Linked DNA regions of Methylotuvimicrobium sp. KM2. The protein of the gene in region 2 binds, or shares a complex with, the protein of the main gene of each other region. Links are inferred from orthologs where the notes say so. Each region holds a gene or a part of one and is shown on either strand. Other genes may lie near its edges. The genes, in order: dnaN and dinB.

The links.
Region 1: the proteins of dinB (region 2) and dnaN are in contact, whole or in part, in a solved structure (PDB 1OK7), measured with the Escherichia coli proteins. The link is inferred for Methylotuvimicrobium sp. KM2 from one-to-one orthologs.

What each region holds. Positions count from the first base shown.
Region 1 is NZ_CP150634.1:689-16,469, reverse strand. What follows is about bases 12,918-15,781. They hold dnaN (DNA polymerase III subunit beta), read right to left. Parts: upstream 14,968-15,781; coding sequence 13,867-14,967; downstream 12,918-13,866. Other genes in these bases: dnaA (chromosomal replication initiator protein DnaA), read right to left, coding at 15,153-15,781; recF (DNA replication/repair protein RecF), read right to left, coding at 12,918-13,639. Outside these bases: WJM45_RS00060 (EAL domain-containing protein), read right to left, coding at 1-2,396; WJM45_RS00055 (DUF3240 family protein), read right to left, coding at 2,849-3,154; WJM45_RS00050 (CusA/CzcA family heavy metal efflux RND transporter), read right to left, coding at 3,147-6,212; WJM45_RS00045 (efflux RND transporter periplasmic adaptor subunit), read right to left, coding at 6,212-7,381; WJM45_RS00040 (TolC family protein), read right to left, coding at 7,378-8,634; WJM45_RS00035 (hypothetical protein), read right to left, coding at 8,719-9,105; WJM45_RS00030 (hypothetical protein), read right to left, coding at 9,270-9,494; WJM45_RS00025 (hypothetical protein), read right to left, coding at 9,491-9,733; gyrB (DNA topoisomerase (ATP-hydrolyzing) subunit B), read right to left, coding at 10,100-12,514; more of recF, read right to left, coding at 12,560-12,917. UniProt on the Escherichia coli protein: Confers DNA tethering and processivity to DNA polymerases and other proteins. Acts as a clamp, forming a ring around DNA (a reaction catalyzed by the clamp-loading complex) which diffuses in an ATP-independent manner freely and bidirectionally along dsDNA.
Region 2 is NZ_CP150634.1:1,456,905-1,472,737, forward strand. Bases 8,382-11,297 are described here. They hold dinB (DNA polymerase IV), read right to left. Parts: upstream 10,422-11,297; coding sequence 9,342-10,421; downstream 8,382-9,341. Other genes in these bases: WJM45_RS06295 (hypothetical protein), read left to right, coding at 8,382-8,466; yjgA (ribosome biogenesis factor YjgA), read left to right, coding at 8,468-9,010; WJM45_RS06310 (DUF4389 domain-containing protein), read right to left, coding at 10,437-10,751; WJM45_RS06315 (DUF2333 family protein), read right to left, coding at 10,758-11,297. Outside these bases: peptidoglycan editing factor PgeF, read left to right, coding at 1-406; WJM45_RS06260 (ZIP family metal transporter), read left to right, coding at 414-1,238; WJM45_RS06265 (alpha-D-glucose phosphate-specific phosphoglucomutase), read right to left, coding at 1,672-3,306; WJM45_RS06270 (L,D-transpeptidase), read left to right, coding at 3,305-3,922; WJM45_RS06275 (Lpp/OprI family alanine-zipper lipoprotein), read left to right, coding at 4,019-4,297; WJM45_RS06280 (L,D-transpeptidase family protein), read right to left, coding at 4,876-5,865; recombination-associated protein RdgC, read right to left, coding at 5,862-6,770; WJM45_RS06290 (DNA-deoxyinosine glycosylase), read left to right, coding at 7,251-7,775; more of WJM45_RS06295, read left to right, coding at 8,278-8,381; more of WJM45_RS06315, read right to left, coding at 11,298-11,798; tyrosine recombinase XerC, read right to left, coding at 12,251-13,159; WJM45_RS06325 (DUF484 family protein), read right to left, coding at 13,152-13,847; dapF (diaminopimelate epimerase), read right to left, coding at 13,844-14,671; lysA (diaminopimelate decarboxylase), read right to left, coding at 14,688-15,833. UniProt on the Escherichia coli protein: Poorly processive, error-prone DNA polymerase involved in translesion repair and untargeted mutagenesis. Copies undamaged DNA at stalled replication forks, which arise in vivo from mismatched or misaligned primer ends.

The DNA.
Region 1 (15,781 bases), 1.5 Mb from region 2 along the record:
ACGGCACTGTTCTTATCGACATCAATATTTTTGACAAAACGCTGATCGATCTTTAATTGGCTAAGCGGAAATTGCGTCAAGTAGGCCAGCGACGAATAGCCGGTACCGAAATCATCGATCGAAATCGCGATTCCCAATTCCGTCAATGCCTGCATTTTTTCAACAGTGTCGTTGATATCCTGCATCAGTACACTTTCGGTTATTTCAATCATTAATCGACTTGATTCGATATCGGCTTGCACAATGGCTTGCTTGACTTTAATCACGAAATCTTTTTGCCGAAATTGTTGCGAACTCACGTTAACCGAGACATAAGCATAGTCCCTACCGGCTTGTTGCCATAGTTTAATCTGTCTACACGACGCCTCAATAACCCAAGCGCCTATTTGCTGTATTATCCCCGTTTCCTCAGCGATTGGAATAAACTCGTTGGGCGCAATCAATCCCTTACCCGGATAGTTCCAACGAATCAATGCTTCTGCGCTGATTATCCGACCGGTTCTATCGACCTGAGGTTGAAAATAAAGCGTAAATTGCTGTTGCTCTATCGCCATTCGTAGTGCATTTTCGATCTGCAAACTTTTATCGGCAGCTTCTTGCATGCTTTGATCGAAAAAACTGATGGTATTACGACCTTTCTCTTTCGACCGATACATTGCAGTGTCGGCCTGTTGCAGTAAATCGGTCGCCGCCAATTGGCACTGCCCGGAAAATAAGGTAACACCCATGCTGGAACTAAAATAATGCTCGTTGCCTTTGATTAAATAGGGTTCATTCAACTTACGCATAATTTTTTCGGAAAGATTTAAAATTTTTTGAGTCGCCTCATCTTGACGATCGCTATCGGTATGCACCAAGATAACGAACTCGTCACCTCCGAGGCGAGTCGGCGTATCCTCTTGTCGTATCGATTGCTTCAAACGTTTGGCTACTTGGACCAATAACTCATCGCCGGTTTGATGCCCCATCGAATCATTCAATACCTTGAATCGATCTAAATCCATATACAGAATCGCCGCATAAGTATTTTTTCGTTTGGCTTGTATCAATACCTGTTCGATTCTTTCGAGTAACAATCTGCGATTCGGTAAATCAGTCAACGGATCGTAAAAAGCCAATTGCGAAATATATTCCTCGAATTTTTTCTTCTCACTCAGATCGGTAAACACCGCAACATAATGCGTCGTTTCGCCCCGGTTGTTTTTAACCGCGGTAATGCATTGCCAAATCGGAAAAATCGAACCGTCCTTACGGCGATCCCAAATCTCGCCTTCGAATCGACCGTCGATTTCCAGTTGCCGCCATAAGTCTTCATAAAATGATTGATCATGCCGGTCGGAATGCAGAATATTCGGATTTTTGCCGATCACTTCTTCGGCAGAATAACCTGTCACTGTCGTGAATGCTTGATTGACACGCAAAATTGTCGCATCAGGATCGGTAATCATGATCCCTTGCAAGCTTTCGAAAGTAATCGCAGCCAGGTGCAGTTCTTCTTCGGCTTCTTTATGTTCGGTCACATCCATCCATGCGCCGAATACTTCATCGATATCCCCAGTCGATGTTCGGGTCATAATCGATCTGTCATGTATCCAACGATAGGAGCCGTCTTTATGCCGAAACCGGTATTGATGATTCAATTGTCCGGTTTCTTTCAGCTGTTCCATTAATTCGATAGTCTGTTCTCGGTCGTCCGGATGTAGACGATCGATCCATAAGCTATCATTGCTGTACCAATCAACAGGTGCGAACCCGGTAATGCTTAAAAAGGCGTCGCTTATAAATGTCGTTCTATAGGGATATCGGTCATGGCCGGTAAATAGCAACGTATATATCGCGGTCGGCGTGACGTTGACGACATGCTTGAAACGTTGTTCGCTTTCCTGAAAAGCCTGGTTACTCTGTTGCAGTAACTCAACCGTTTTGTCTAAATCTTGATTGAGCCGCTTGAGTTCATTTTGTATTTGTAAGTTATAACGAATTTCGTCTTGTAACAGAGAATTGGCTTTCAATAATTCCGATGGGCTCGGAATCAATAGCGCTTTCGGTATCAAGGGCCAAAGCATTACGGCCGCTACCACAGAGACACCGGCAGTCAATGCATCGATGATGCCCGACAATCCGTAAACGGGTTTCCAGATCGTTACGACATGCATGACATGCGTCGCGCCGCAGGAAAAAATAAACAGGCTGAATAGTAATAATATGCCTTTGAATTCAACTTGCTTACGCTTATAAACAAAATAAAGCAGCGCAACCGGAATTGAAAAATACGCCAAGGCGATCACGATATTCGCCGTTACAGTTAACCATAGCAAGCTAGGTTGCCACAGGAAGCAATTACCGTGCGGCATTAAATCTGCGCTGCCGAATAAAAATTTCATCAGTTCTTGCATAATGGCTATCCGTTTATTGATTTGCCGAATCTTAGAAACAACATAATCGGCAATTTATTTTATTACGGTTATTAAGGTTTATTAATAGGCCATTCTAAGCGAAGAATACCGGAAAGATAAGACAATAGTTTCGGTACGAAATAGTTATTAAATGTCCTTATGTTGTAAGTATTCAAACCCGGGTGGCAAATTACCGCAATTCAGTCGTAATGTTGGCTTCCCCCTTTGCAAAAGGGGATTTATTTAAAAAATCTCCCCTCGCCCCTCGGCAACTGCTCCTGCGTCGCCTAAAGCGCCTACTGTTAGTGCCCTACCTCCTGCATCCGTGCAGTCGTCTTTTTCAAAGAGGGGGACTAAATACTTACCTTATGTTTGTTTAAGCCCGACTTACGCGATACCCTCGCACAACAAAGTTCTGTACAGGCGTATGGAGGAGCCGGTACGGAAAGAGATTAAATAACACCGCTATCCAGAACCGGTGATACTCGATAACTGATGCCCGAGCCCGAAAATTCGCCGCGCAATTTATCGAGCAGTTCTGTCAGGCCCTGCTCGGCCAGATACATTTGAAAACGGATTTTGCGTTGACGACCGGTGACCTGCTCGGCCAAAGACAAACCGACGTTTCGGTGGTCATGCGAATAGACTGGCAGACTGCTGAAACCGTGTTCGGATTCCAGAGTCAACAAGCAATCGACGACCGCTTCTTCAAGATCCGGCGCGACATTCAATGTGACTAAAAACTCAGGGCTACTCATCGTCAAGCTCCTTTGCCATACCAAAGCGTTGAAACAATATCGGCAATAAAAAAAGCGTCAAAAAGGTCGATGACAACAAGCCGCCGATCACGACGATCGACAACGGCCGCTGAATTTCCGAACCCGGCCCGGTTGCGTACAACATCGGCAACAAGCCGAATGCTGTGGTTGCGGCTGTCATCAAGACCGGTCGCAAACGCCGCATCGACCCGACTACGACAGCCTGCCCGACTTGCATACCGGCTATGCATAATTGATTGAAATGGGTCACCATCACCACGCCGTTCAAGACCGCGATACCTAGCAACGTAATAAACCCCACAGAAGCCGGTACCGATAAATATTCGCCGGACAACCACAACGCAATGACGCCGCCGATCATCGCCAGCGGAATATTCGACAATACCAAAGTCGCTTGACGGACCGAGCCGAAGGTCGCGAACAACAGCAAAAAAATTAGGATCAACGCAATCGGCACGACAATCGCCAACCTTGCCGCAGCCCGTTGCTGATTTTCAAATTGTCCGCCGAACTCGACCGAATAACCGGTCGGCAGTTCGATTTGTTGCGCAACCTGGTTTCGCGCTTCGTCGACGAAACCGACTAAATCTCTGTTTTCGACATTGCTGCGAATGACTGCGAAGCGCTGGGTTTTTTCACGCTCTATCGACACCAGTCCTTCGCTGCGATCGAGTTTCGCCAATGCCGACAGCGCGACATAGCCGCCTCCCGGCAACGCAATCGGTAAACTAGCGAAATTCGCCGAACTACCAGCGCCGCGCAACAGTAACGGCGTCCTCACTTGACCTTCCTGAACGATACCCAGCTTCAAACCTTCGATCTGCGCTCTCAACAGATTCTCGACAGCATCGATATCCAACCCGAAGCGTCCGATTGCCGCACGATCCAGCTTTAATTGTAGAAACTGCATGCCTTCGTTTTGTTTCAAAAAGACGTCGCTGGAACCTTTTATACCCCTCAACACCGCTGCGATTTCCTCGGCTTTTCGATTCAAAACGGTCGAATCCGGGCCGAATAATTTGACCGCGACATCGCCTCGGGTCCCGGTCAGCATTTCCGACACGCGCATTTCTATCGGCTGCGTGAAACCATAGGCGATACCCGGCAGTTGATCGAGCACCTTGCGAATCTCGTCGATCAACGCTTCCTTACCGTCCATCCGCCATTGATCCTCGGGTTTTAAAATCAGAAACGTATCGGTCTCATTTAAGCCCATTGGATCGAGACCGAGTTCGTCGGAACCGACCCTCGATATCGCTTCGGCAATTTCCGGTACTTTTTCCAGCAACGCTTTTTGCACACGTCCGTCGAGCGCTACCGATTGCTCCAACGTGATTGACGGCAGCTTTTCCAACTGAACGATAATATCGCCTTCATCCATACTTGGCATGAAGGTACTGCCGATTCGGTTAAACAACAATAAAGCCAGCAGCAATAATACGCCCGCGCCGAGAAACACCGATTTGCCGTTATCCAAACACCATAGCAACGCCGGTCGATAGGCTTTGAGCATTTGCCTAGGCAGCCAAGGCTCTTCTTGCGACACCTGTTTCAAAAAATAAGAAGCCAGCACCGGAATCACGGTTAGCGATAAAATCAAGGAACCGGCCAAGGCAAACACAATCGTTAAGGCAACCGGCGCAAATAATTTCCCCTCCAAACCTTGTAAGGTTAACAGCGGCACAAAGACGATGATGATGATCAATGCACCCGATGTAACCGACACTGCCACTTCACGGGTCGCCCGATAAATCACATGCAATCGCGGGAGACGCTCGGCTTTTTCTTTGTGCGCCAATTGCGTGATGATATTTTCGACGACGACCACCGATGCATCGACCAGCATTCCGATCGCAATGACCAATCCGCCGAGACTCATCAAATTAGCGGACATATTCATCGTTTTCATCATGATGAACGTAAACAATGCCGCCAAAGGCAATACCAATGCCACGGTCAACGCGGCGCGCCAGTTACCGAGAAACAACACTAGCATCAACAACACCAATACGATCGCCTGAGTCAAGGCAGTGATGACGGTATCGACGGCTTCTCCGACCAATACCCCTCGGTTATAAAAGACGTCGATTTTCACGCCGTCCGGCAAGGTTTTTTTGATGGCGTTCAGTTTTTGTTCGACCAGATCGATGGTTTGTCGGGCATTCGCTCCGCGCAGACTTAATACCAAACCGGTAACCACCTCACCTTCTCCGTTACGGCTGACCGCACCGTACCGGGTCAGTGCGCCGATTCGAACCTCAGCTACATCCCCAATCGTAATCGGCGTGCCGGAAACGGTATCGACCACAATCGCCCGTACATCCGATAATTGCTGAATGCGCCCTTCCGCGCGAACGATCAAGGTTTCCTCGCCTTCATGCAGACGTCCCGCTCCGTCGTTGCGATTGTTGGTCTTCAATGCATCGATCAAACGGTCAACCGAAATATTTCGGGCAGCCATCTTGAGCGCATCGGGCACGACTTCGAAACTGCGTACCGTACCGCCAAGCGAATTAACATCGGCCACGCCCGGCACGGTTCGAAGTGCTGGGCGAATCACCCAATCCAATAGGGTACGTAGCTCCATCTGATCCAAGCCTCCGCCCGATACGGTAAACATGAACATTTCGCCCAGAGGCGTCGTCATCGGCGCAATCCCCCCTTCGATACCTTCCGGTAAATCTCCCCACAACGAATTCAAACGTTCGGCGATTTGTTGTCGCGCCCAATAAATATCGGTGCCCTCTTCGAAATCGATCGTGATATCGGTTAGCGCATATTTAGCGATAGAGCGCAGCATCGTCTGATGAGGAATGCCCAGCAGTTCGACTTCGATCGGTGCGGTAATCCTTGTCTCGACTTCTTCCGGAGTCATACCCGGCGCTTTGACGATCACCTTGACTTGGGTTGGAGAGACTTCCGGAAACGCATCGATCGGTATCCGTTCCCATGCATACCAGCCTCCGCCGACCAACAGCAGCACAAACAAAACAATCAGTATGCGTTGAGCCAGTGCGAATCGAATCAAGTTGCCCATCATTCAGCGCTCCCTGACTCCAGCCAAAGCGCTTTCAATGCCGCGGCGCCGCGCACCGCGACCGTTTCGCTACCGTCCAGCTCACCTACGATAAAGACCGCATCTTCATGCCGTCCAATGACTTCGGCCGGCTTAACCTCGAAGCCCTGTCCGCTCCGCACGAATATATAATCCCGCCCTTCGCTTTGCGCCAGCGCCGATTGCGGCAACTTAAACGCGAGGGTCTCAATGTGTTTGATCGCTTGAGCATTGACTGTCTGTCCCGGCCGCAGCTTGGCTTGAGGCCCCGCTAATACGGCGCGCGCGAGTACCGATTGAGTCTGTTTATCGACATGCCGGCCCAGCAAAACAATCTCGGCGATAGCTTCTGTGCCGGCGACTTTAACCTTGTCTCCGACGGTTAAGATGTCGATACGATCCTGAGCGACCGACAGTTCCAACCAAAGTTGTTCGAGATTCGCAATGCGGAACAACGGCTCGTTCGCGGTTAGACGTTCACCAACCGAAGCGCTGCGCTGCAGTATCGTGCCGCCGATCGGCGCGCTAATTTCCAGCAGACTATTCAGCCGTCTTGATGCAAGCAATTGCCCGGCCTCTGTTTCGGTCATGCCGTTAATCAATAACATTTGTTTGGCTTCTTGCGCCTTCGCTTTGGCGACGTTGAAGCGGCTAAGCGTTTCCTCCCAGCGGCTCTGCGGAATAATGCCTTCCTGCTGTAATTTCCGATCGCGCCGATAGACCGCCTCGGCTAATTGCGCTTCGCTGGTCTGTTTCAGATAATCGCGTTGCAAAGCCAAGAGTTCCGGACTGTTCAATTGCGCCAATACTTGACCTTGCTGCACGACATCGCCTTCTGCAACATGAATGCGGCTCAACATTCCCGCTACGGTCGTACTGACGATTTGTTCATTTTCCGGCGGAACGATCACGCGAGCCGATGCCGTCAGAAGCGGTATTTCGTCGGCCTTTTCCAAGGCGGCGAGTTTAATATCCAAATTAGCGATCTGCTCGTCGCTCAGTTCGAGAACGGCCTGTTCCGATACCGGCGAACAATGATTCTCGTGCGCCGTGTCCGCTCCGACATCCTCGCACGCGTTTGCCGCCCAACTGTTATTTGAGGCCTGTAAAAGAAACAGACCGGCCCATACTGATAACAAGATTCGTTTCATGGCAACACTCCGACGGCCTGATTGTATAGTGCGATATCCCTCTGCAAGATCACCGAACGCTCTTTGGCGTTAAGGATGGCTTGTTGGGTTCTGGCACGGATTCTTAATAATTCGATCAGATTGATTTCACCGACCGAGAAACTTAATTCGGTCATATCCAAATGTTCTTCCGCCAGTTGCTTCATTTCATCGGCGGTTGCCTGTTCGGCGCGGTTGACTTCCAAGGCATGCTCGGCTTCGTGATAGGCGAGTTTCAAATCTCTAAACAGTTGCTCACGTTCGGCGATCAGACGATTTAACTCGACATTGACCGCGGCAATTTTAGGCGCCTGATGCGCGCTGCCGCCGAACGGGACCGAAATACCGACGCCGAAACTTTCGGTATAGTTACTGCGCGGGTCGTTATTACCCCGGTCGCTGTTGATGCCCACCGAAACCTGAGTTTGACCCGAGCCGGTCAACCGTATCGCTTCGAGTTCGGCTTGTTTACGGGCTATTTGACTGTTGAGCGCGGCCAAGGCGGGATGCTGCTGTTCGATTGTTTTCAGCGCAACCAATGGTTCGTGGAATTCGGCCGGAATCTTTTCGGTCCGCGTCAAATTCGTATAGCGCTTTCGGGCATGCATGACTTCCGATTCCGCCAGGGTCAACACCGACCGTTTCTGCAACAATTCGCTTTGCGCGAGCAATAAATCGGCCCGGGCCAAGTCACCCAACTCATAAAGCCGCTTGACCTTGCCGACCAATTTTTCGGTTAATTCATAATCGGTTTTCGCCTGATCATGACGCACTTCAGTCAATGCGATATCCCATAAGGCCGACCTAACTAATCCAGCAACACGCAATTTGAACGCCCGGCTTTGCGATTGCCGGCTGTCATCGGCACGTTGAGCAATATTTTGTTCGGCATCGCGTTGCCCGAAGTTCCACAAGGGCACACTTACCACTGCATCGAGAATATGCAAGGTACCGCTGGTCGCTTCCAAAAAAAACAAATCCGCAGTAGCAGGCCCTGCTATCCAACTTTGCCCGCGCTCAGCAAGCGCTTTCGCTTCATCTTCCAACGCTTTGAGCCATGCGGCATCAGGATAATGTTCGGCAGTGGTATCGATCAAACCGGCCAAAGTCATGGTCGGCTCGACTTCAATTGGATCGAAATGATCGACGATCATTTCGCTGTCTGCCCATACGCCGAATGACGACAGCAGGCAGCAACACAGCAAAGCGCCTGTTAAAGGCTTGAGGGGAATCATATTGAGCTCCGCAATATGCGGCAGCAGGGCCGCAACTGAAACAACGAGTCGGATACTCAGCGAATCCGACGATCTATAAACTGTTTACAGTTGCACAGGCGGCGCGCGTGGCGCTTGAGGAGAGGAGGACGTCCGGCCGGAAAGCACATTCGGCGGTGGAGAAAACGCGACTTCGAAACCGAGACATTCATCCGGTTCGGGAAACACTAAAGCAACGAACACTACGGCAAAAGGAAGCCAATCGGATAGCAGCGTCGTTTCGGTTTCAATGCCCTGATCCAAATCGATCACGGACGAGTCGAATAACGCCAATACATCATCGTCGTCGTTCGCTACGTTGAATTGCTCAAAGCCGGGCATATGCAAGCCGTCCGACAACTCGTCCACCATCGGATGCGCATGCACCAACGGCGCGATCGATTGCAGGATCACGAGAAAAATGACTAAGGCTTTTGTGAAGGGCGTCGACATGGGGCTTATGCTATGTCAAATAGTGATTGGTGGCAATAAAAAACAAGCGTGTCTCAATCAATTCAGTTCGTTCCTCACCGAATCCTAGCGAGTTTGGAAACGCTTCGATATCGCGGTCACTTAGGATCGCTCTACCTCAGCAGAGCCCGCAGGAGCGCGTTTTGTTAGGCTGGAGCATGTAAAATATGCTCAACGACTTGAGTCGGTAATGAGATCCGATCGAATAATGAAGCAGGGTATAAATAATCTTCGCCTGACTCATCAATCACCCTTATTTGTTGATGCTTTTCAGCATCGGAGTCATTTAGCACTTCGTAGAGTTTGCGCGTTTCAAGCGAAACTTCATAGCCGCGATTATTGATGCAAATTGCAAATTCGTGTTTATTCATGGCTGTGTGTCAATATAACGCTTAATTTTAAATTCTCGTTTGCCGATACCCGAAGCCTCATACCAGTGAATTTCAGCTTCGCGAAGCGATCCATCTTGTAAACGAACGGTTGCAAAACCTTTGCGCTTACGCCAATTGCCTTGCCTATAAATTTTGCGAAGCCTTGGTAGCTCTCTAATCGCCAAACCACGAGCAAACGTTTCCGGATGTTTTATGTTTCCAATAATTTCAAAATCCATTTGTGGATTGTAACGTAATCAACGGAAACATGCTCAAAGGGTCAGTGAGTAGCTCTGATGTGACGCAGTGGAATCCGGAATAATCAAAGCCGTGTTTGCCCCGGATTCCGTAAGCTCCATCTGCCGGGCTACTCACTAACTTTTGATCTGATATCTGTTTTGACCGATTATCCGTTTTCATAACGCCCCTTTAAGAAGGGATGCATCAGTACAACCAGACAAGCCATAAGGCTTGCCTGGTTTTTCAAGGTAGCACTAAAAATTTAGGTAAAAATAGAAACTGCCGAATTTTTTCATTATTTATGTCACTAGTTTTTCACTAATTTGGCACACTTTTCAATTTTTGTGGCACCCGACAAAAAACACCTACACATCCAAATTCGTAACATCCAAAGCATTCTTGACGATGAAATCCCTGCGCGGTTCGACGATGTCGCCCATTAGCGTTGTGAAGATTTCGTCGGCGGCGATTGCGTCTTCGATGCGGACTTGCAGCATGCGGCGGCTGTTGGCGTCGAGCGTAGTTTCCCAGAGTTGTTCCGGGTTCATTTCGCCCAATCCTTTGTAGCGCTGGATGTGCTGACCTTTTTTGACTTCTTTCATCATCCACTCGAACGCTTGTTTAAAACTTTCGACCGGCTGCTGGCGTTCGCCCATCCGGATATTAGACTGCTCGCCGAACATGCCGGCGGTACCTTCGGCGTATTGCGCGATTTTCTGATAATCCTTGCTGTCGAAGAATGCCGCTTGCAGTATGAAGGTTTTGGTATTGCCGTGATGGCGCTTGTCGACCGTTAGCGTGTAATCACCAGCCGAGCGGTAATCGAGTTCCATCTTAAATACCATTTTGCTTTGCGGATTGTAGAGGCGTTCAGCCAATTGGCTAACCCATGCTGCCAATCGTTCCTTGTCTTGTTTGATTTCGTCACTCACGCGCTCCATATAGACTAATTGCTCGAGAAACACGTCATCGTAGCGGCTGGTCAAGCGATTAATGATGGCTAGCACCTCGGTGTATTCCTTCGCCAATTTCTCCAAGCCTTGGCCTTGTATCGGCGGTGCACTGTCATCGGTATGCAGTGCTGCTTTGTCGAGGGCTAGTTGTATCAAGTAATCGTTCAATTGCGCATCGTCTTTGACGTAATGTTCCTGCTTGCCCTTCTTGACCTTGTACAGCGGCGGTTGGGCAATATAGATATAGCCCTTTTCGATGATTTCCGGCAATTGCCGGTAGAAGAACGTCAACAGCAAGGTGCGTATGTGCGATCCGTCGACATCGGCATCGGTCATGATAATAATGCGGTGATAACGGAGTTTGTCGAGATTGTATTCGTCCTTGCCGATACCGCAACCAAGCGCGGTGATCAGTGTGCCGACTTCTTCGGACGAGATCATTTTGTCGAATCGCGCTTTTTCGACGTTCAAGATTTTACCTTTTAGCGGCAATATCGCTTGCGTGCGACGATCGCGGCCTTGTTTCGCCGAACCGCCCGCCGAGTCACCCTCCACGATGAACAATTCGGATAGGGCCGGATCTTTTTCCTGACAATCGGCTAGTTTTCCGGGTAATCCGGCAATATCCAATGTGGTTTTGCGACGCGTCATTTCCCGCGCTTTTCGGGCGGCTTCACGGGCTCGGGCCGCATCGATGATTTTATTGACGATAGCTTTGGCGATTTGCGGTTTTTCCAATAAAAATTCCTGCAGTTTTTCATTCATCGTTGATTCGACCAAAGGCTTCACTTCCGATGAAACTAATTTGTCTTTGGTCTGCGAGGAAAACTTAGGGTCGGGGACTTTGACTGAAAGCACTGCCGTTAACCCTTCCCTTGCATCGTCGCCGGTCGTCGAGACTTTTTCTTTTTTCGCTAAACCGTTATTTTCGATGTATTGATTGATAGTACGGGTTAACGCCCCTCTAAATCCGGCTAAATGCGTGCCGCCGTCCCGTTGCGGAATATTGTTGGTATAACAAAAAATATTTTCCTGATATGAGTCGTTCCACTGCATCGCGACTTCGACGGTTACACCCTCTTTTTCGGCGCTAAAGTGAAACACATCGGGAAATAACGGCGTTTTATTTTTATTTAAATGTTCCACGAAAGCGCTGATGCCGCCTTCGAATTCGTAGACGTCTTGTTTATTGGTGCGTTCGTCTTCCAGACAAATTCTGACTCCGGAATTTAAAAACGATAATTCTCTGAGTCTTTTCGCCAAGATATCGTAGTGGAACTCGACATCGCCGAAGGTCTGATCGCTCGGTTTAAAATTAATTTTGGTTCCGCTACCCTCGGTCGGCCCGATTTCCGCCAATGGTGCTTGCGGTTCACCCATGAGATATTGTTGTTTATAGAGTTTTCCGTTTTTCCTGATTTCCAGATTCAACTCCTCAGACAAAGCGTTTACCACAGAAACACCGACTCCGTGTAATCCGCCCGAGACCTTGTAGGCGTTGTCGTCGAATTTGCCGCCGGCATGCAACACAGTCATGATGACTTCCGCAGCGGATCGCCCTTCTTCTTGATGAATATCGACGGGAATTCCTCTTCCGTCGTCAGACACCGTAACCGAACCATCATTATGAATGATAACCTTAACCTCTTTGCAGTACCCGGCTAAGGCTTCATCAATCGAGTTGTCAACCACTTCAAAAACCATATGATGTAACCCTGTTCCGTCATCGGTATCCCCAATATACATGCCCGGTCTTTTTCTGACCGCATCTAAACCTTTTAGTACCTGAATATTGGAACTGTCGTACTGCTTATTATTTTCGCTCATGTGTGTTTACTACCTTCTCAATGTGCCAATGTTTCACGTGAAACATTACGCTTGTTTAATTTCACCATGTTCCACGTGGAACATTTTATAGTTTTTAAGTTTACTTAAATCACCATACTCAGACATCTCAGTGGCCGTCATAAAAACCTGAACATTCATTGTTTGTAAATATTCTATTAACAGAGATCTTTTAGTCGTATCCAATTCAGCAGTGAAATCATCAATTAAAACACAGACATTATTACTCTGATGGGTCGACAACAATTGTACTTGCGCAAGTTTTAAACATATGACTAACAATTTTAATTGTCCGCGTGATACAAAGTCCTTGGCGAGTCGATTATTAACGGAGACAGTTAAGTCAGCACGATGCGGACCACTATGCGTCATTTTATAGCGCAGATCACGATCGAGATCATCATCCAAGGATTGGATAAAGCCTTTACCGCTATCCCAACCGGATAAATAATCGAATTGAACAGTTTCAGCACCTAAAAATCGACGGACAAAATCTTGAAAAACGGGCTCAAGCCTTTGTAAATAGGTTCGTCTATATTGATCGACTATTGTACCGTAATTAACCAATTCATTATTCCAGACTTGGATGGAGTGCGTTTGCTTTTGTTTGATTAAAGCATTACGTTGATTCAATGCGGTTTTGTATTGTCGCCAAGCCAAGAGGAATTGTTCGTTTTCATTGAAAGTCCCCCAATCGATAAATTCTCTTCTGATTTGAGGGCCGGTATCCAATAGACGATAAGATTTAGGTTCAATCAATTGAATAGGCAAGGCATAAGCAAGCAAATACCGAGGTTGATTAGGTAATTGCTGAATTCGGATTTCAGAAACCTTCCCATCGAATTGTACGCCTAGTTGGCAACTGCTGCGCCCGCCCTGTTGCAGCACTTTGCCCGATACGATCAAGTCATTTCGATCAAAGTTTACGACTTGTTTGATATGCGTGGTTCGAAAAGAACGTGCGCGGCCAAGAATAAATATGGCTTCAAGAAAAGAGCTCTTACCGCTGGCATTAGCTCCGTAAATTAAATTGAGTCCAGGCGATGGTTGTAGACTGGCTTGCCGAATATTTCTAACATTAAAAATGTCGAGCTTTTGTAAACTCATCGGTTATTAGTTGCTAGTCAAAAAAAGCACCCGGTTAACACCGGTTAGATGAACAAGCTCGGTTTTTTGTCGCTTCCACATTTGATAATGACTGCGATTTAGAAATTTCAGGAAGTTAGTGAACAGTTAGCCATAAAAAAGCATGCCGAAGCAATAACTGATTCAGTTGATTTAAAAGGCTTCATTTATCCGTTGAAAAAGTTCCCCAAAATTGCATAAAGCAAAGATCATAGACGCATCGGCATCACGATGAATCGATAAGCTCTTGTTTCCGGTTCGTCAATGATGCAGCAACTGGAATTACGTGCAATGGTCAACTCGGTAATTTCCGAATCGATATTGGAAATCGCATCGAGCACATATTGCACGTTAAACGCAATCGAAAGCGGTTCGCCAACATAATCGGTGACAATTTCTTCTTCGGCTTCTTCATGTTCAGGGTTGTGCGCACTAATTTTCAGCGAATCCGAAGAAAGGTCGAAAGTTACGCCTTTGTATTTTTCATTGGATAAAATCGCCACTCGAGTTAATGCATCTTTTAATAACTGGCGTTGAATATGAATCGGCGTTAGAAAATCTTGATGGAAGACACGGTTAAAATCGGGGTATTTGGCATCGACCAATTTAGCTGAAAAGATCGTATTATTGATCGTAACCCTTATGTTATTACTAGAAAATTCAACCAAAAGTTCAATTTCAGGATCATCCAATAAACGCACCAATTCCATAACGCCTTTTCTTGGCAGGATGATACGCGCTTCATATCCGGCTGGATTTTCTAAGTTGTCTTCGAAAACCGATAAACGATGTCCATCGGATGCGACGAGTTTGATACGCGAATTGGAAATGTTGAGCAATAAACCGTTGAGATAATAGCGTACATCCTGAGACGCCATACAAAAAACGGTCTTTTCGAGCGCTTTTTTAAAAAGTCCGGCATTGATGGTAAACCGATGATCTAACACGGATTCTGAAAATTCCGGATAATTTTCGGCAGGCAGTGTACTTAAAATAAAGCGGCTACGCCCGGAAAGCACCTTAACTTTGTCGTCGGCGACTTCCAATTTGATATCGGCACCGGTCGGTAGCAAGCGGCAGATGTCGAGAAACTTTCGGGCGGGTAAAGTAATTTCGGCAAAAGTCGTATTTTCTATTGCAATTTCGGTAACAATTTGAACTTCAAGATCGGTACCGGTCATTAACAGGCTGTCTTGACGAAAAACCATCAACACATTCGACAAAATCGGCATGGTTTGTCTTTTTTCAATCACACTGACAATTTGCTGCAATGGAACCAATAGCCGTTCTCTATTAATAATATATTTCATATAAGATATTTATTTATATTTACTATTAGTCTATAAAAAAAACGTGATAAGTCGTTTAATATCTTATATATCAATAACTTATCTTGTAAGAAACCGGAGTTTAAGGCTGTGGATAAGCGCTTGATAAAAAGAGGATAACTCGCCTTCTCTGTTAATGACTGCAGTTATCCACAAGTTAAACACCGTTAATGCGACAATGTTCTCAACAGGTTTAAATAATCTTCCTCAAGTTTTACATCCGAGTCGCGCAAGGAGGCAATGCGTTTACAAGCATTAATAACCGTGGTGTGATCGCGTCCACCGAATGCTTCGCCGATTTCCGGAAAACTGTGCGAAGTCAATTCACGAGCTAGACACATAGCAATTTGCCTTGGTCGGGTAATGGATTGCCGCCGATTTTTCGACGATAAATCCGCAACCCTAATCTTAAAATATTCAGCTACGGTTTTTTGTATGTTATCGATATTGACGAGCTTATCTTGTAAGGAAATCAGATCGTGCAATGCTTCTTTGGTAAATTCAGTGGTGATTTCGCGTCCGGTAAATTGTGCATTGGCAATGACTCGTCGTAATGCACCTTCGAGATCTCGTACATTCGAAGGAATCCTTTTACCGATGAAAAAAGCGACTTCCTGAGGTAGATCGACACCCGCCATCATTGCTTTTTTCATTAAAATAGCGGCACGGGTTTCAAGGTCCGGCGGTTCGATTGCAACCGGTAATCCCCAGCCGAAGCGCGATTTCAAACGGTCTTCCAAACCGACGATTTCTTTCGGGTATTTATCGCAGGTTAAAACGACCTGGTGCTTTTTTT
Region 2 (15,833 bases):
GCCGGTATTGCTGTGTTCTCGTGGCGGAAGCAGTGTCGCAGCCGTTCATGCCGGCTGGAAGGGGTTGTTGGCCGGCGTGATTACTGAAACCGTTAAGGCGATGAAAACGCTTGATCTGCTGGTTTGGCTTGGGCCGGCGATCGGGCCGGACGCCTTTGAAGTCGGTGACGACGTACGTACTACGTTTGTTGAAATTAACGAGCGGTATGCCGATGCATTTCGTTCGACCGAAAAGGGTAAATGGTTGGCCGATATTTATGGTTTAGCGCGTATCAATCTGGCTCTAGCCGGTATTGAAAGCGTTTATGGCGGACAGTTTTGTACCCTGTCCGATGTCGAGCGGTTTTATTCGTTTCGGCGCGATAAGGAGACTGGCAGGATGGCAAGTTTAATTTGGAGAGTATAAAAACGTTATGGAATTGTTGTTATTAATTATTATTTTTACTGCGTTGGGCGGGGTTTTAAGCGTTTTGGCGGCTTCGTTTTTTTTATGGCTGGATGATGCTCAACAGGCTAGAGTTTTGCCGCATGGCATCAGTTTCGCGACCGGCGCATTATTGGCAGTGGCCTTTTGGGGCTTGATCCCGCATGCTTTCGAGGATGTCGACTCGGATCGTATTCAAAGTTTGTCGGCGGTGATTATGGCCGGAATTCTGGGCTTTTTTATGCTGGAAAAGCTGTTGGTTTGGCGTCATTGCCATCATAACCCATGTGAAGCTCATGGCGAGGACGCCGAGGGGCATCATCCGGCCGGAATGTTAATTTTACTGGGTGACGGTATTCATAATTTTGTCGACGGCATACTGATTGCCGCGGCATTTTTAACCGACGTCAAACTAGGAATTGTCACGAGTTTGGCGGTTGCGGCGCATGAGATTCCGCAAGAAGTCGGCGATTTCGCGATATTATTGCAAAGCGGTTATTCCAAAGGTAAAGCGCTTCTATACAATATCCTATCGAGTTTGGCGACGGTGGTTGGCGGCATTATTGCTTATTTCAGCTTGGAAGACTTGCACGATAGTCTTCCGTATTTTCTAGCGATGGCGGCATCGAGTTTTATATATATCGCCGTGGCCGATTTGATTCCGACCTTGCATGAAAAAACCGAGTTGAAGGTTTCAGTGCAACAAGTCGCATTGATCTCGGCCGGGGTGTTGTTGATTTGTTCGCTGCACGGCTTTGCCCATGATATTGAATTGGAAAGCCTTGAGCGGAAGCATCAGGAAGGTGAAAGGTGAAAGGTGAAAGGTGAAAGGTGAAAGGTGAAAGGTGAAAGGTGAAAGGTGAAAGGTGAAAGGTGAAAGGTGAAAGGTGAAAGGTGAAAGGTGAAAGGTGAAAGGTGAAAGGTGAAAGGTGAAAGGTGAAATCGGCGCTTGACAAGCGCTAAAAAACATGAATCATTTCACTATTCACTATTCACTATTCACTATTCACTATTCACTATTCACTATTCACTATTCACTATTCACTATTCACTATTCACTATTCACTATTCACTATTCACGATATTCCATCGCACTTCAAATTTCGACATTGACGCATGGAGGCGCCGGGGTGTTCGGCAAAGGCTTTGACAGCAGGGATGCTGTCACAGAGCCTACATGGACGTATTCACGGCGTCCTTTGACGGACCCCCGGCGCCGAAATTTGACCAGCAAAGGGTATATATCCTCAAGTGATTACAGTAGGTCCGCTTCTGTCGGTTCGTTTTTTGATCTCGCAAAATTGTTCCGCCAATTCGATGAGTGGCGCTAATGCGCTTTGTGCGTCTTGATCATGTAAATTGCTGTCGGGTTCGTAACGCTCCAAATAAATTCGAAGCGTGGCGCCTACGGTGCCGGTGCCGGATAGGCGGAATACGATCCGCGAACCGTTTTCAAAACCGATTCGGATGCCTTGGTTTTTGCTGACGCTGCCGTCGACCGGGTCGGTATACGCGAATTCATCGGCATATTTGACGATATAATCGCCGAATGCCTTGCCCGGTAGGGTCGGTAATTGTTCGCGAAGATAAGTGACGATGCCGTCCGCAATATCGGTGGCTACGGCTTCGTAATCATGGCGAGCATAAATATCTCGACCGAATCGTTGCCAGTGTTCGGTGACGATGTCGGCAACCGATTGTCTTTTTCTGGCAATGAGATTGAGCCAGAATAATACCGCCCATAAGCCGTCTTTTTCCCGGACATGGTCTGATCCGGTGCCGAAGCTTTCTTCGCCGCATAACGTGATTTTGCCGGCGTCCAATAGGTTTCCGAAAAATTTCCAGCCGGTCGGTGTTTCGAAACAAGGCAGGTTCTGTTGCGCTGCTACCCTATCGACGGCTTGGCTGGTCGGCATCGAGCGTGCGACGCCGCTGATGCCTTTTGCGTAGCCGGGAATCAAACTTGCATTGGCCGCTAAGATGGCCAGGCTATCGCTCGGCGTCACGAATATTTGCGAGCCCATGATCATGTTACGATCGCCGTCGCCATCCGATGCCGCTCCAAACGTCGGTGCGTTCGGTCCGAACATTGTCTCGGCCAATTCTTCCGCATGTGCCAGGTTCGGGTCCGGATGACCGCCGCCGAAGTCTTCCAAAGGTACGGCATTGATCACAGAGCCGGGTTTTGCGCCAAGCATGTCCTCCAGAATCGTTTTGGCATAGGGGCCTGTGATTGCGTGCATCGCATCGAATTTAAGCGTGATATAGCCGGAGCCGATGCTTTGCTTGAGTAAATCGAAATCGAAAATGGTTTGCATCAATTCGGCGTAATCGTTGACGGGGTTTAGGATGCTTATGGTAAGCGCCCCGAATTTTTGGGTGCCGACGGTGTCGAGGTCGATGTCAGGGATTTCTGCAATTTTGTAGGAAGCGATTTCCTTGCTGCGCCGGTAAAATGCCTGAGTATACTTTTCGGGTGCGGGGCCGCCGTTGCCGACATTGTATTTGATGCCGAAATCTTCATCCGGTCCTCCGGGATTGTGGCTGGCGGATAGCACCAGCCCGCCATAGGCTTTGTATTTTCGAATCAGGTTGGATGCGGCGGGTGTCGATAATAAACCGCCTTGGCCGATAATCAATTTGCTAAAACCGTTCGCGGCGGCAATTTTTATGATCGTTTGAATGGCTTGTCGGTTAAAATAGCGTCCGTCACCACCTAAAACAAGTTTTTGGTCTACAATATCATCGAGAGAGTCGAAGATTGACTGAACAAAATTTTCAAGATAGTTCGGTTGTTGAAAGGTTTTCACTTTCTTTCTAAGTCCCGATGTCCCGGGGTTTTGGTCTTCGAATGGATGAGTTTCTATTGTTTTTATTTCCATGAGTGAGCCTTTAATGCGACAAATAACACGGTTTTTAAATTACACTAAAACACAAGCTAATAGTAGTTTATTTATGATCCGAATTGGCGTGTTTCCGATTCTTTTTTTGTTGGCGTCAAATTCCCATGCCAGTAACGATGTCTGGTTATTGATCGATACTAATGCGCTGACGCTTGAAGTTAAGAAAGGAGAACAGACGTTAGAGAGGTTGGAAAACATTGCGATAGGCCGAAATGGCGCGGGTTTTAAAGAGGTGCGCGGCGATGATGTCACTCCTTTAGGGACTTACAAAATTGGCTGGATCAATGAAAAAAGCAGTTTTTATCGTTTTTTCGGCTTGTCTTATCCTTCGGTTGATAATGCTCATGCCGCACTTGACAAGGGGCTTATCGATCCGTTAACTTTTGAGACGATTGTCGAGGCACACCAAAAACACAGTATTCCCCCCCAGAATACTCCCTTAGGGGGGCAAATCGGCATTCACGGTTTGGGGCGTGGCGATGAGAAAATTCATAGAACTATGAATTGGACTCATGGCTGTATTGCATTGACTAATCGGCAAATCGACCGTTTGAGTAAGTGGGTTGATAAAGAAATTACGGTGCAAATAAAATAATTCTGGAATATTTTGAAAAAAAAGTTCAATATATTTCATCGAATGCTTTTGAAAAAATCTTAGTAACAACTCTTACAGTAAAAAAAGGAAAATAATATGAAAAAATTAGCGAAATTATCAGTGGTTGCTCTTACAGCAAGTCTGGCTGTAGGTTGTGCGAGTACTTCCGACGTTGAAAACCTGCAATCTCAAATCGACGATTTGAATACTAAGGTTTCAAGAGCAGCTTCCGATGCGGCTAGTGCGAAAAGCGCTGCTGCTGACGCATCTGCAAGAGCGGCAGCTGCAGAGGCTGCGGCAAACCGCGCAGCAAGCTACGCACAAGATGCGAACAGCAAGTTGGATCGTCTGTTCAAAAAATCAATGATGAAATAATTAATTTTTATCTTTTGATTTGAAAAAAGCCCGTCAGATTCGTCTGGCGGGCTTTTTTTGTTTGGCTATATTAATAGTGGAATTGGTTTGTTCCCAAGCCGGAGCTCTCATCGTTATACACATCTTCCGCTGTTTCCCAAACTCTGTTTGGGAAACCCGTCTCGCAAGCTCTGCTTGCCGGCTTCGGGAAGCTGGAGCTTCCAAGACTTCTTGCCCAAGCAGAGCTTGGGCAAGAGCCGGACATGCTAAACAGAGGGCATTGTATACCTGGAAACGGTGCTGTTTGATAAATCTGCGGATATTGGATATCAGTGGCTCCGAGATCGCGATCTGGGGATCGCTCCCACAGAGCATCCGGCCCCTTGTGGGAGCGACGCCTTCGTCGCGATTTCGAAGTCGGGAACGTTGAGCGACAAAAAATGGTATCGAAGCCTCATTAGCTAAGATTGCAAAACCGTAATTTTTGACTCATGTATAACGATGAGAGCCGGAGCTTGGTAAACAGCGGGATGCAGGTTGTCTTTTTTAACTGTAGCGCGTATGGGTTACAAACCTCGGCCTGGGGTATAATCGAATTCCTAGAGCGCTGCCTTGGCTGAATGCGAAGTTGTTTTGGGCTCCGGTTTTTTATAAATCATAACGGGGCGGCCGTTTTTTTCTTCGAGCGCTTTTCTAAGCGCGGCGCCTTCGATGACAGGAAGTTGGTTGTTATTCGCGCGAACAATCAATTCCAGCGCCTGCTCCAGTCGGTCTTCATAGCTGATTTCGGTTTTTTCCAGATTCGGATAGACCTGGATATAGAGCGAGTCATCGAGCCAGCCGACTTTTGTCGGTTGGTTGACGATGTGGACATCGGTGCCGACCGGGACTTTCGGAAATAATTGCTCGATATTTTCCGGCAACATCCGAATACAGCCATGAGTTACGCTCATGCCGACTCCGAAAGGTTTGTTGGTGCTATGAATTAGATAACCCGGTATGGCGAGTCGCATGGCATAGAGGCCTAGAGGATTGTCAGGGCCGGCCGGGACGACATTCGGTAAAATATCGCCTCGCGCGGCATGTTCTCTTTTTATGGATTCCGGCGGAGTCCAGGTCGGGTTTCTCGTTTTGGCGGAAATTCTGGTTTTACCGAGCGGCGTTTTCCAGTCAATTCTGCCGATGCTGATCGGATACGTGACGACGCGGCTCTTGTTTGGCGGGTAGTAATACATTCGGTATTCAGGCAAGTTAATCACGATTCCTTTTCGAGGCGCATTGGGTAACAGGCGACTATTAGGTATCTTAACTTGGGTTCCCTCCTTGGGTAGCCAGCGGTCGACGGTGGGGTTGGCCAATAAAATTTCATTTTGACCGATGTAGAAGCGCCTTGCTATGTCCAAAAGCGTGTCTTCCTCGGCGGCGACGGTATAAAAGTGCGGTTGGGGATGTTTATCGGCCCCTTCCAGGCGATCGCCGATTAGGCTGTCGCCGGGGGTTTTGGGGAGGTCGAATTCGGCGGCGTGTATACCGCTACTTGAAGCGAAGATTAGCGCAATAAGCGCAAGTTTTGCTTTTTGAATAATCATGATTTATGCTCGCCGCCAAATAATTCTATAAGACGCGGTAGGAATGTCGAGAGTTCCAGCGACATAATCGAAAAATCGGCATCGAATTGTTCGGCTTCGTCTTGGGTTTCGATATCGGCTACCTGGTCTTGAACCAAATCTAAAAACTTCAAGCGTTTTATACTCAAGTTTTCGTCCACGATGCAAGAAATTCTATCCGCCCAGTTGATGGCCAGCTTAATGACTTGCTTGCCGGTATCGAGATGGTTTTTGATTTCGGGCAAGCTTAAATCGTGGCGTTTGCAGCGAACAATGCCGCCTTCATCGCCGGGCGAGCGTAATTCGCATTCGTCTTCGATCGTAATGTCACCCGGTGTGTCTTGCGTCATCAGCCAGCGCGTCATCACTGCGACAGGTTTCTCCTGAGTAATCGGCGGCACGACCGGCAGCGAGCCCAGGCATTTTCGTAGATTGCTGATTAAATCTTCGGCTTTTTTAGCCGATGGCGAGTCGACGATCAGCCAGCCGTTTTTAGGGTCGATATAGGCATACGTCTTGCGCGAAAACGTAAAGGCTCGCGGTAGCAGTTCGAAACAGATTTCTTCCTTGATCGCGGTGCGTTCTTTTTTACTGAGTTTTCGGTTTTCGCGGTCCTCGGCTTCTTGAATCTTTTCCAGGACCATTTCATTGATCACGGCGGCGGGCAACACTTTTTCTTCCACTTTTGCGCATACCATCATGAAGCCGTTGGTGGCGTGGACCCGTTGCTCAGAGTTTCTGCCGAGCGGAGCAGTCCAGCCGAAGCTCATTTCTTGTTGGGCCGCGCAAGGGCGAAACGGCATTTGTTCGAGTTTTTCTTCGAATTCGGCCGGCGTTAAAGTAAAGTCTTCTGTAAAACGGTAAACGGATAGATTTTTAAACCACATGGGCGCTGGATCTCGTATAAAATCGACTATTATCGCAGATTAAGGAGAATCCCGAAAATGACGGTTTGTTTTTTCAGCAATTCCCAATTTGAGGGTATACCTTTCGCACTTCAAATTTCGGCAGTGCCGGAGGAGGCGCCTGGGTGTCCGATAAAGGCTTTGCCAGCATGGAGCTGGCATAGAGCCTACATGGACGTATTCACGGCGTCCTTTAGCGGACACCCAGGCGCCGAATTTTGAGCTACGACGGGTATAAAAAAGGGTGTGGAGCATGCTTGGCGAGGATGTCGGCGGCAGGGAGCCGCCGTCAAGCCCCCATGGAAGGGTTTACGGCGTTTCTCGACAGGCATGCTCCACACCCTAAACTGCGAAAATATGTTCAAACTGGGAATTGCTGTTGTTTTTTACGACTTATACCTTTCGCACTTCAAATTTCGGCAGTGCCGGAGGAGGTGCCCCGGTGCCGAATTTTGAGCAACGATGAGTATCGTTGACGGTTTTCCACCGATAGCCGGGAAATCGGCGAAAGTGTTGATTTTAGGGTCGATGCCTAGTGTCGCGTCATTGTCGAAAGGCCAATATTACGGACATCCTCGGAATGCGTTTTGGCCAATCATGAGACAATTGTTCGGTGCGGGGCCGGAATTGGATTATCGAAAGCGCAGTCGCATTTTAATCGAACATCATGTTGCGGTGTGGGATGTCTTGCAGACCTGTTTTCGGTCCGGCAGTGCCGATGCAAATATCGATGTCGATTCGATAAAAATAAACGACTTTAACCGTTTTTTCGAGCAACATCGGGATATAAAGCGAGTATTGTTTAACGGTGGCGCGGCGGAGAGCTTATATCGTAAGCATGTGTTGCCGATATTGAATAGCCGTTTCAATCACCTTGAATATCAGCGCGTACCTTCAACGAGTCCGGCCTATGCGGCGATGTCGTTGGAGCGGAAAACCATGGCGTGGAAGGCGGCGCTTACGATTGTAGTTAACGGTCGGCAATGATTACTCCCTTTTGATCGAAAAACCGTCTAAGAAAAAAGGTATGGGATGTGTCTATCGAGGACCGCCGTGAACCCTTCCATGGGGGCTTGACGGCAGCTTTCCCTGCTGCCGACATCCTCGCTAGCCACACCCCATACCTTCATAAAGTTAGCCATTTTTTGACTATAAAGGGAGTAGTAAGGGAATAGTGAATAGCATGTAGCTCGTATGCAGCGTAGCGGAATACGGGAATGGCGTGGCTCCGAACTTCCCGGATTGCGCTACGCTCCATCCGGGCTACGCTGTTTAGACTCGCCGAAAGCAGTCGGTAGCGATTTAGCAACGGGGATATCTATGCTTAGGATTTGGTCGTAAATAACCCTCAACAAAGCCCATGGTTCCAGGACGTTATTTATCAAGAAATCCTTTGCTTGATGCGTATGGGTTGTAAACCCCGTCCTGCTAGGTGATAACAGAGATCCGCTGACTGTTAACTGCTATCTAAAAATAAAAAGAGGTCAATATGGAAAACTTGTCGACGACAGAAAGCTTGATACTGGGAGCATTAGTGCTGCTGGTGCTATTTTGGATGGGGCCAGGCGTCAAAGCATCGCTCGAACGCAATAAAAATGCCGAAACGGATTGGAAGGCGGTATTGTTGCCGCTGGGGTTCGTTGTACTATTTGTATTATTTTTAATAGCCATGGTTTGAAATGATTGAAGAATATCAGGAATACGAAGAATTCGACGATGAAGTCGAATATTATGCGGTTAGGCCTAACAAAACACAGATAAAACGCGATATTGCCGTTTTATTCGAACTGGGAGAGGAATTGGTCGCGTTATCGGCGGCGCAATTAAGTACCTTGGATTTGCCTGAGGATTTACACAAGGCAGTTATCGGTGCGACTGGAATGCCGCCGAAAGGTGCCAGAAAAAGGCAGATGAAGTTTATTTGCGGTTTACTCAGAAAGTTGGATGTCGATCCGATTACCGAAAAATTGGCGAGGATAAAAAACCAGAGCGCTCATGCGACTAGGGAGCATCACAAAATAGAGCGTTGGCGCGATCGCTTGATTTCAGAAGGTCAAGACGCCTTGACCGAATTGATCGACGAATATCCGCAAACCGACCGGCAATTGTTAAGGCAATTAATGCGCAGTGCGCAAAAAGAGGCTGCAGAAGCTCGACCTCCGAAATCCACGCGGGAACTGTACCGTTATTTGAAGGAGTTGTTCGAAGCCGAATCCGAATGAACGGCTTAATGAGCCGGGTAGGTCGGGTTAGGCGGAGTCGTAACCCGACAAATCGATGGACCAAATGTCGGGTTACGCTAGCGCTAACCCGACCTACGCTACTTCGAAATCGCGATCTGGGGATCGCTCCCACAGAGCATCCGTCCCCATGTGGGGGCGACGCCTTCGTCGCGATTTCGAAGCCACTGATGTTCAATATCCGCAAATTTATTAAACAGCACAGCCGGGTAGGTCGGGTTAGGCGGAGCCGTAACCCGACAAATCGATGGACCAAATGTCGGGTTACGCTAGCGCTAACCCGACCTACGCTACTTGAGGGTGGTGTTTTACATTACTGAAACTGCTCGAACAAATCGATTTGTCGGTTGCTGTTGGGAGAGGCGAGTGATGACAAGGCGACACCCAGCAGGCGGACCTTACGACGGTCGGTTGGTGTGGTTTTCAATAAGTCCTCCAACAGAGGTACAGCATTTAAGTTTTCGGTGATCGCTTTCGAAAGCGTTCTGCTACGCGTGATTTGCACAAAATCGCTATATTTTATTTTTATCGTTAGGGTATACGCCGCCAGTTTTTTCTCTTTCGCCTTGCCGAGCGCTTTGTTCAGCAGGCTTTGCAGCTGTATCAATAAGGTCTCGCGGTTATCCAGATCTTCTTGAAAGGTGACTTCAACACCGATCGATTTAGCGATTCGTTGGTGATTGACCTGGCGGTTATCGATGCCTCGGCAAATATGGTAATAATGCAAGCCGGCTTTACCGAAATAATCTTGCAGTGAGGCGAGCGGCATCGTTTTTAAATCGGCTCCGGTAAAAATGCCGAGGTCATGCATTTTTTTCTCGGTGGCCTTGCCGATGCCGTGAAATTTTCCGATAGGTAGAGTTTCGATAAATCCGGGGCCGTCGTCGGGCGTGATTAAATACAAGCCGTTCGGTTTATCGAGATCGGAGGCTATTTTTGCCAGAAATTTGTTATAGGAAACGCCGGCGGAAGCGGTCAGTCCGGTCTGTTGTTTGATTTTTGCCTTGATGTCTTTCGCAATGAGTGTCGCGGAACCTTTGCAGCGATTGCATTGGCTAACGTCAAGATAGGCTTCGTCGAGCGATAAGGGTTCGAACAAATCGGTATAGTCGGCAAAGATTTTGCGGATGCTGTTCGATGCTTCTCGGTACGCTTCGAAACGCGGTTTGACGAAGATTGCATGAGGACAGAGGCGATGTGCAGTCGTCGATGGCATCGCTGAATGGACGCCGAATTGCCGGGCTTCGTAACTGCAGGTTGATACCACCCCTCGGGACCCCGGCAGTCCGCCGACTATCAACGGTTTATTACGGTATTGCGGAAAATCGCGTTGTTCGACCGCTGCAAAAAATGCATCCATATCGATGTGGATGATTTTACGAGCGGCTTCCATGGTCGTTGATGCGAGTCAGTCTTGGTCTTCTCGGTGAGACGGCAAATCCAAGGTTTCGGTCTCGTTCCAGTCGGCGAATGGAAAGGGCATTCTCTCGGTGTTGAAGGTCAAGAACAGGACGATATGATACAGATAGGCCGCCAGCTTTTTCCCAAGATCGAGAATATTCTTATTGGCCGAGCCGGTCAGCAGCATGGAGGCGATTTGCAGCAATATCACCGCCCACAACAATACCCTGACCAATCCCGCGATGACCGCGAATACCAGCATGAAGGCGATTCTTTTCCAGGTGTTCGGTTTTTTGAGGTTTTCGTTGAGTTGTTCCTTCATGCTTTTTTACCCGCGGTTCATGATATCTCGTAAATCCAATGCGGCGGCATTGGCCCGAGCGATATAATTAGCCATTGTCAATGAATAATTCGCAAACAGACCGAAACCGCTGCCGTTGAGAATCATTGGGCTCATAATCGGTTGTAGTGAGTTTTCCAATGCTCGGATCATAATGTCAACGGTATTCATTGCTCGTTTGTCGATCAAAATGGCTCTAAAATCGTGTTCGATTGCTTTAAGTATATGCAAAAGAGCCCAGGACGCACCGCGTGCCTCCCAAAAGATATCGTCGATCTCTAGCCAAGGTGTTCGGGTTAGCGGCTCTGTTGTGACATGTTCTGTTTTGAGTCTTGATACTTCCGAATCTGCGGTGATTTGTACAGTCATTTCGCGAATATAAGTATGCTCACTGCTGGCGGATAGGCGTGTCGATAGACCTCCCAGACGTTTAATTACGACCTCGACATACTGCCAAAGATTGTCGGCTCGGGAATAAAATCTTGCTGGTTTTTTGCCGACCGGTTTTTGAAGGCGGACCATATAGTTGTGTAAGGAATCGATGCCTTTTTGATATTCCGCTTCGGTCGACGGAAGCGCCCAGGAGTTGCGTTCGTAATAGAAATAAGGCTCGGCGATCGCAAGATCTGGGTCTTCGGCCGATTGCGATTGATCTCGCGCGAAATGATTGCGTAGTGCGGTCGTGGCGTCGCGTAAGATGACCAAGGCCCCCAATTCCCAGCTTGGCATGTTATCCATGAATACGCCCGGAGGTGCAGCGTCGTTAGTGATATAGCCGCCGGGCTTGTGTAGTAATACTTCGGCGATATGCGCTAAGGTATTTGCGTAAACATAACCGAGTGGAATGTCGGTCGTGTCGTCGACTTTGGAGCGTTCTATCGCTTCGTCATAAACATTGAACGGATCGGGTTCCTGGCTCCACCAGGTTGCCAAAATTAGAATTACAATAAGAACCGCGGATGCGATGACGCCAAGCGTCCATAGGATCCCTTTATATTGTGTGTTCTGTGGTAAATCGTTTTCAGACATTTCCGGTATCCTTCGTGTGCAGCATTTTTTTAAAATTGCTCTAAATAATAACAGGTTTTATAGCCGTTGGCTCGTTAACAAAAAGCCGAGTTAGGGTGTTCTTTTTTTACACGAGGAAGGGCCTAATCGTAAACTTACTGCGGAGCGGGTTATTTAACCCGCGCCCAACGTTTCGATTTGGGTTGATCCTGGACGAAAAGCTTCCGCTCCTGCTCACGCCCCTTAACTACATCCATGTATACCTATCGCACTTCAAATTTCGGCATTAGCGTATGGAGGCGCCGGGGTGTTCGGCAAAGGCTTTGGCAGCATGGATGCTGTCATAGAGCCTACATGGACGTATTCACGGCGTCCTTTGACGGGCACCCCGACGCCGAAATTTGACTAGCAAAGGGTATAGGTAACGTTTAGGACTGGGCTGCAAACTCCGTCCCACCTAGAAAATATCCAGATCAAGGCGTTCTTTTTTTAGCGCGGGGATGGGCCTGATCGTAAACTTCGGCAAGATGTTGGAAATTAAGATGGGTATAGATTTGCGTCGTGCCGATTGTGCTATGGCCGAGTAATTCCTGAACGGCTCTAAGATCGCCGCTGGATTCGAGTAAATGACTGGCAAAGGAATGTCTCAGCATATGCGGGTGGATATGTTCGGCGATCCCTTTTTTTCGACACCAGTTTTCGAGTCTTAGTTGTACGCTACGTTGTGCGAGTCGGGTGCCTCTGGCCGATAAAAACAGCGCAGGCTCATCGCCGCGATTGAGGTCGGCGCGTAATGGCAACCAGTTTTTCAGTGCCTCGACGGCTTTACTGCCGATCGGTAATATTCTGGATTTTCCGCCTTTTCCCGACTGTACGACTAAACTGCAATCGGCTAAATCGATATCGACTAAATCGAGCGCGGTCAATTCGCTAAGGCGCAGGCCGCAGGAATAAAATAATTCAAAAATCGCTTGATCCCTGATTTCCAGCCAAGAATCGGTATCGGCTTCGAGGAAGCCTGTTACTTGGTCGACATCGAGCACTTTGGGGAGTTTTCTATCCTGCTTGGGCGCTTTGACCGCCTGGGCCGGGTTTAGCGTGGCGAGGTTTTTTTTCAGCAAATATCCGAACAAACTGCGTATCGCCGATAATTCGCGCTGCAAGCTTTTGCTACCGAGTCCTCGCCGGTGCCTTGTGGCGATATGGGTGCGAATATCGCTGGTTTGAATTGCCGACCATTCTTCAATGTCGTGTTCGACACAAAAATCGCGCAGTCTTTCCAAGTCGTGTCGGTAGCCTTCGACGGTATGGTCGGACAAGCGTTTTTCGGTTTGCAAGTAGCTTAAAAAGCTAGTTAACTGAGTCAGCGCGTCTTCAGTCATGTTCCGATTGGTGAAGCAACGAAATCAACCGTGTGGCAATAATTTCGCTCATTTGGGTCAAAAACAGATTACCCATGCTGTAATGGAAGCGGTTGTCTTCGCGGCTGCCGATCGCGACAATGCCTTCGAGTTGGGTGAACGACATGGGGATGATCGCGCAGGACTTGACCTCTGCAGCCTCATCGCCGAACAAGACTCTGGCTTGCGCGAGAGTGGGGCGTCCGCATTTCGGCTGGCTGCTGCTCAGAATGGGTGCGAAGTGCTGAAGGTTGGGGTCGTTCGGCGCGATAAACAAATTGGCAATCGGCGTTTGCTCATGTTCGGATATGATGCGCACGGACACGAAATCGGTCATGAAAAAGTCGACGAACACATGTTCGAGATTCGCGACGGCTTCGTCGAGCGTGGCGGCGTCGAGTAAAGCCAAGGTCAATTTATGCATGCGATTAAACGAGGTATCGTTATCGCGGGCGATTTCAATCAGCGCCGTTAATTGACTTTCCAATTCCTGATGTTTAGCTCTGAAAATTTCCAGTTGTTTGGAGATCAGTGAAATCGCATCGCCGCTTGGATGCGGTATCGTCATGCTTTCCAGAAGATTAAGGTGGTCGTTGAAGAACTCGGGGTTGGCCTGTAAGTAGGCTTCAACTTGTTCGTCGGTTAGTGTGTTAAGTGCTTGTTGTTTCATAAAGAGATACGTCCCTCGAAAACCGAAACGGCGGGTCCTGTCATCAATACCGGCTGCCCTCTCCCCGGCCAATTTATTGTTAATGATCCGCCGGGCAATTCGACGATGACTTCATGGTCGAGTAAATTCTGTTCGATGCCGATGATCGCGGCGGCGCAAGCGCCGCTTCCGCAGGCCAGTGTTTCCGCCGCTCCGCGCTCATAAACGCGAAGCTTGATATGGCCGCGGTCGATGACTTGCATGAAACCGATATTGGCGCGCTCGGGAAAATCGGGATGGCTTTCCAGTAAAGGGCCTAACTCATTGACCGGCGCATGCTTGATGTCGTGAACCTGAAGCACGGCATGCGGGTTACCCAGCGAAACCGCGCCGAAACCTCTTTCGATATTATTGGCGATAACGCTGTAAAACTTCGCTTCATGCTGTGTCTTTAGCGGGATTTCTTCGGGCTTGTGTTTAGGAATGCCCATGTTGACCGTGATCATGCCGTCCGCGTTGAGCTTCAGCAATAGTTGGCCGGCATTGGTATCGACGCGGATTTCGTCTTTATCGGTCAGTTTTTTATCGCGGACGAATTTCGCAAAGCAGCGCGCCCCGTTACCGCATTGTGCAACCTCGCTGCCGTCAGCGTTGAAGATACGGTATTTGAAATCGGCATCCGGACTAACCGGGTTTTCGACCAATAATAATTGATCGAAGCCGATGCCGAAATGGCGGTCCGACCAGGTACGGATTTGTTCGGCCTGTAATGAAATGCTTTGATTGATGGCATCGATCACGACAAAGTCGTTACCGAGTCCATGCATCTTAGTGAATTCGATCATGGGTGTTATTTTCCGGTTAAGGCAGTAATTGTTCGCCAGCCCATAAATGCGTAAGGGTTTCCCGTTCGCGAATCAGGTGGCAATCGCCGCCATCGACCATGACTTCGGCGGCGCGCGGTCTTGAATTATAGTTGGAACTCATCGTAAAGCCATAGGCGCCGGAAGATCGCACCGCCAGCAAGTCGCCGGGCGAGAGTCTCAATTTGCGGTCCTTGCCGAGAAAATCGCCGGTTTCGCAGACCGGGCCGACGATATCCCAGTGCTGTTCGTCCGCCGAACTTTGGCTTCGAACCGGTATGATTTCCTGCCAAGCGCTGTAGAGCGAAGGGCGGATTAAATCGTTCATCGCCGCGTCGACGATCGCAAAATTTTTGTCGCTTGTGGTTTTAAGATATTCGATTTGCGTGACTAGAATACCGGCATTGCCGGCGATGGCGCGGCCGGGTTCGAGCAGGATTTCAATATCATTAGTCAGCTCGGATTGATTTAAGCGATCGAGTAAGGCTTCAACATAATCGGCCGGTTCCGGCGGTTGTTCGTCGCGATAACGGATGCCGAGACCGCCGCCGAGATCCAGATGGTGCAGGGCGATTCCCATTTTTTTTAGTTCACCAACAAGATCGAGAATTCGGCTCAATGCGTCCAAGAAGGGCGTCGTGTCGGTCAATTGCGAACCGATATGGCAGTCGATGCCGATAACATCGATATTCGGCATGGCTGCGGCGCGTTGATACTCAAGCAAGGCTTGTTCAATCGCAATGCCGAATTTGTTTTCCTTCAAACCGGTCGAGATATAAGGATGGGTTTTCGCATCGACGTCGGGATTGACGCGAAACGAAACCGGAGCTTTAACGCCGAGTTCGCCTGCCAGTTCATTGATTCTATCCAACTCTCCGCCGACCTCGATATTGAAACAACGGATACCGGTCTTCAGCGCGCTTAGGATTTCATCGCTGCGTTTACCGACGCCCGAAAACACAATTTTTTTCGGATCGCCGCCGGCGGCTAAGACGCGTTCGAGCTCACCTACCGAAACGATATCGAAACCCGATCCCAACCTGGCCAAAATATTCAGCACCGCCAGATTGGAATTAGCCTTGACAGCATAACAGATCAGGTGCGGCCTATCGCCGAAGGGACGGTCGAAAGCATGCCAATGTCG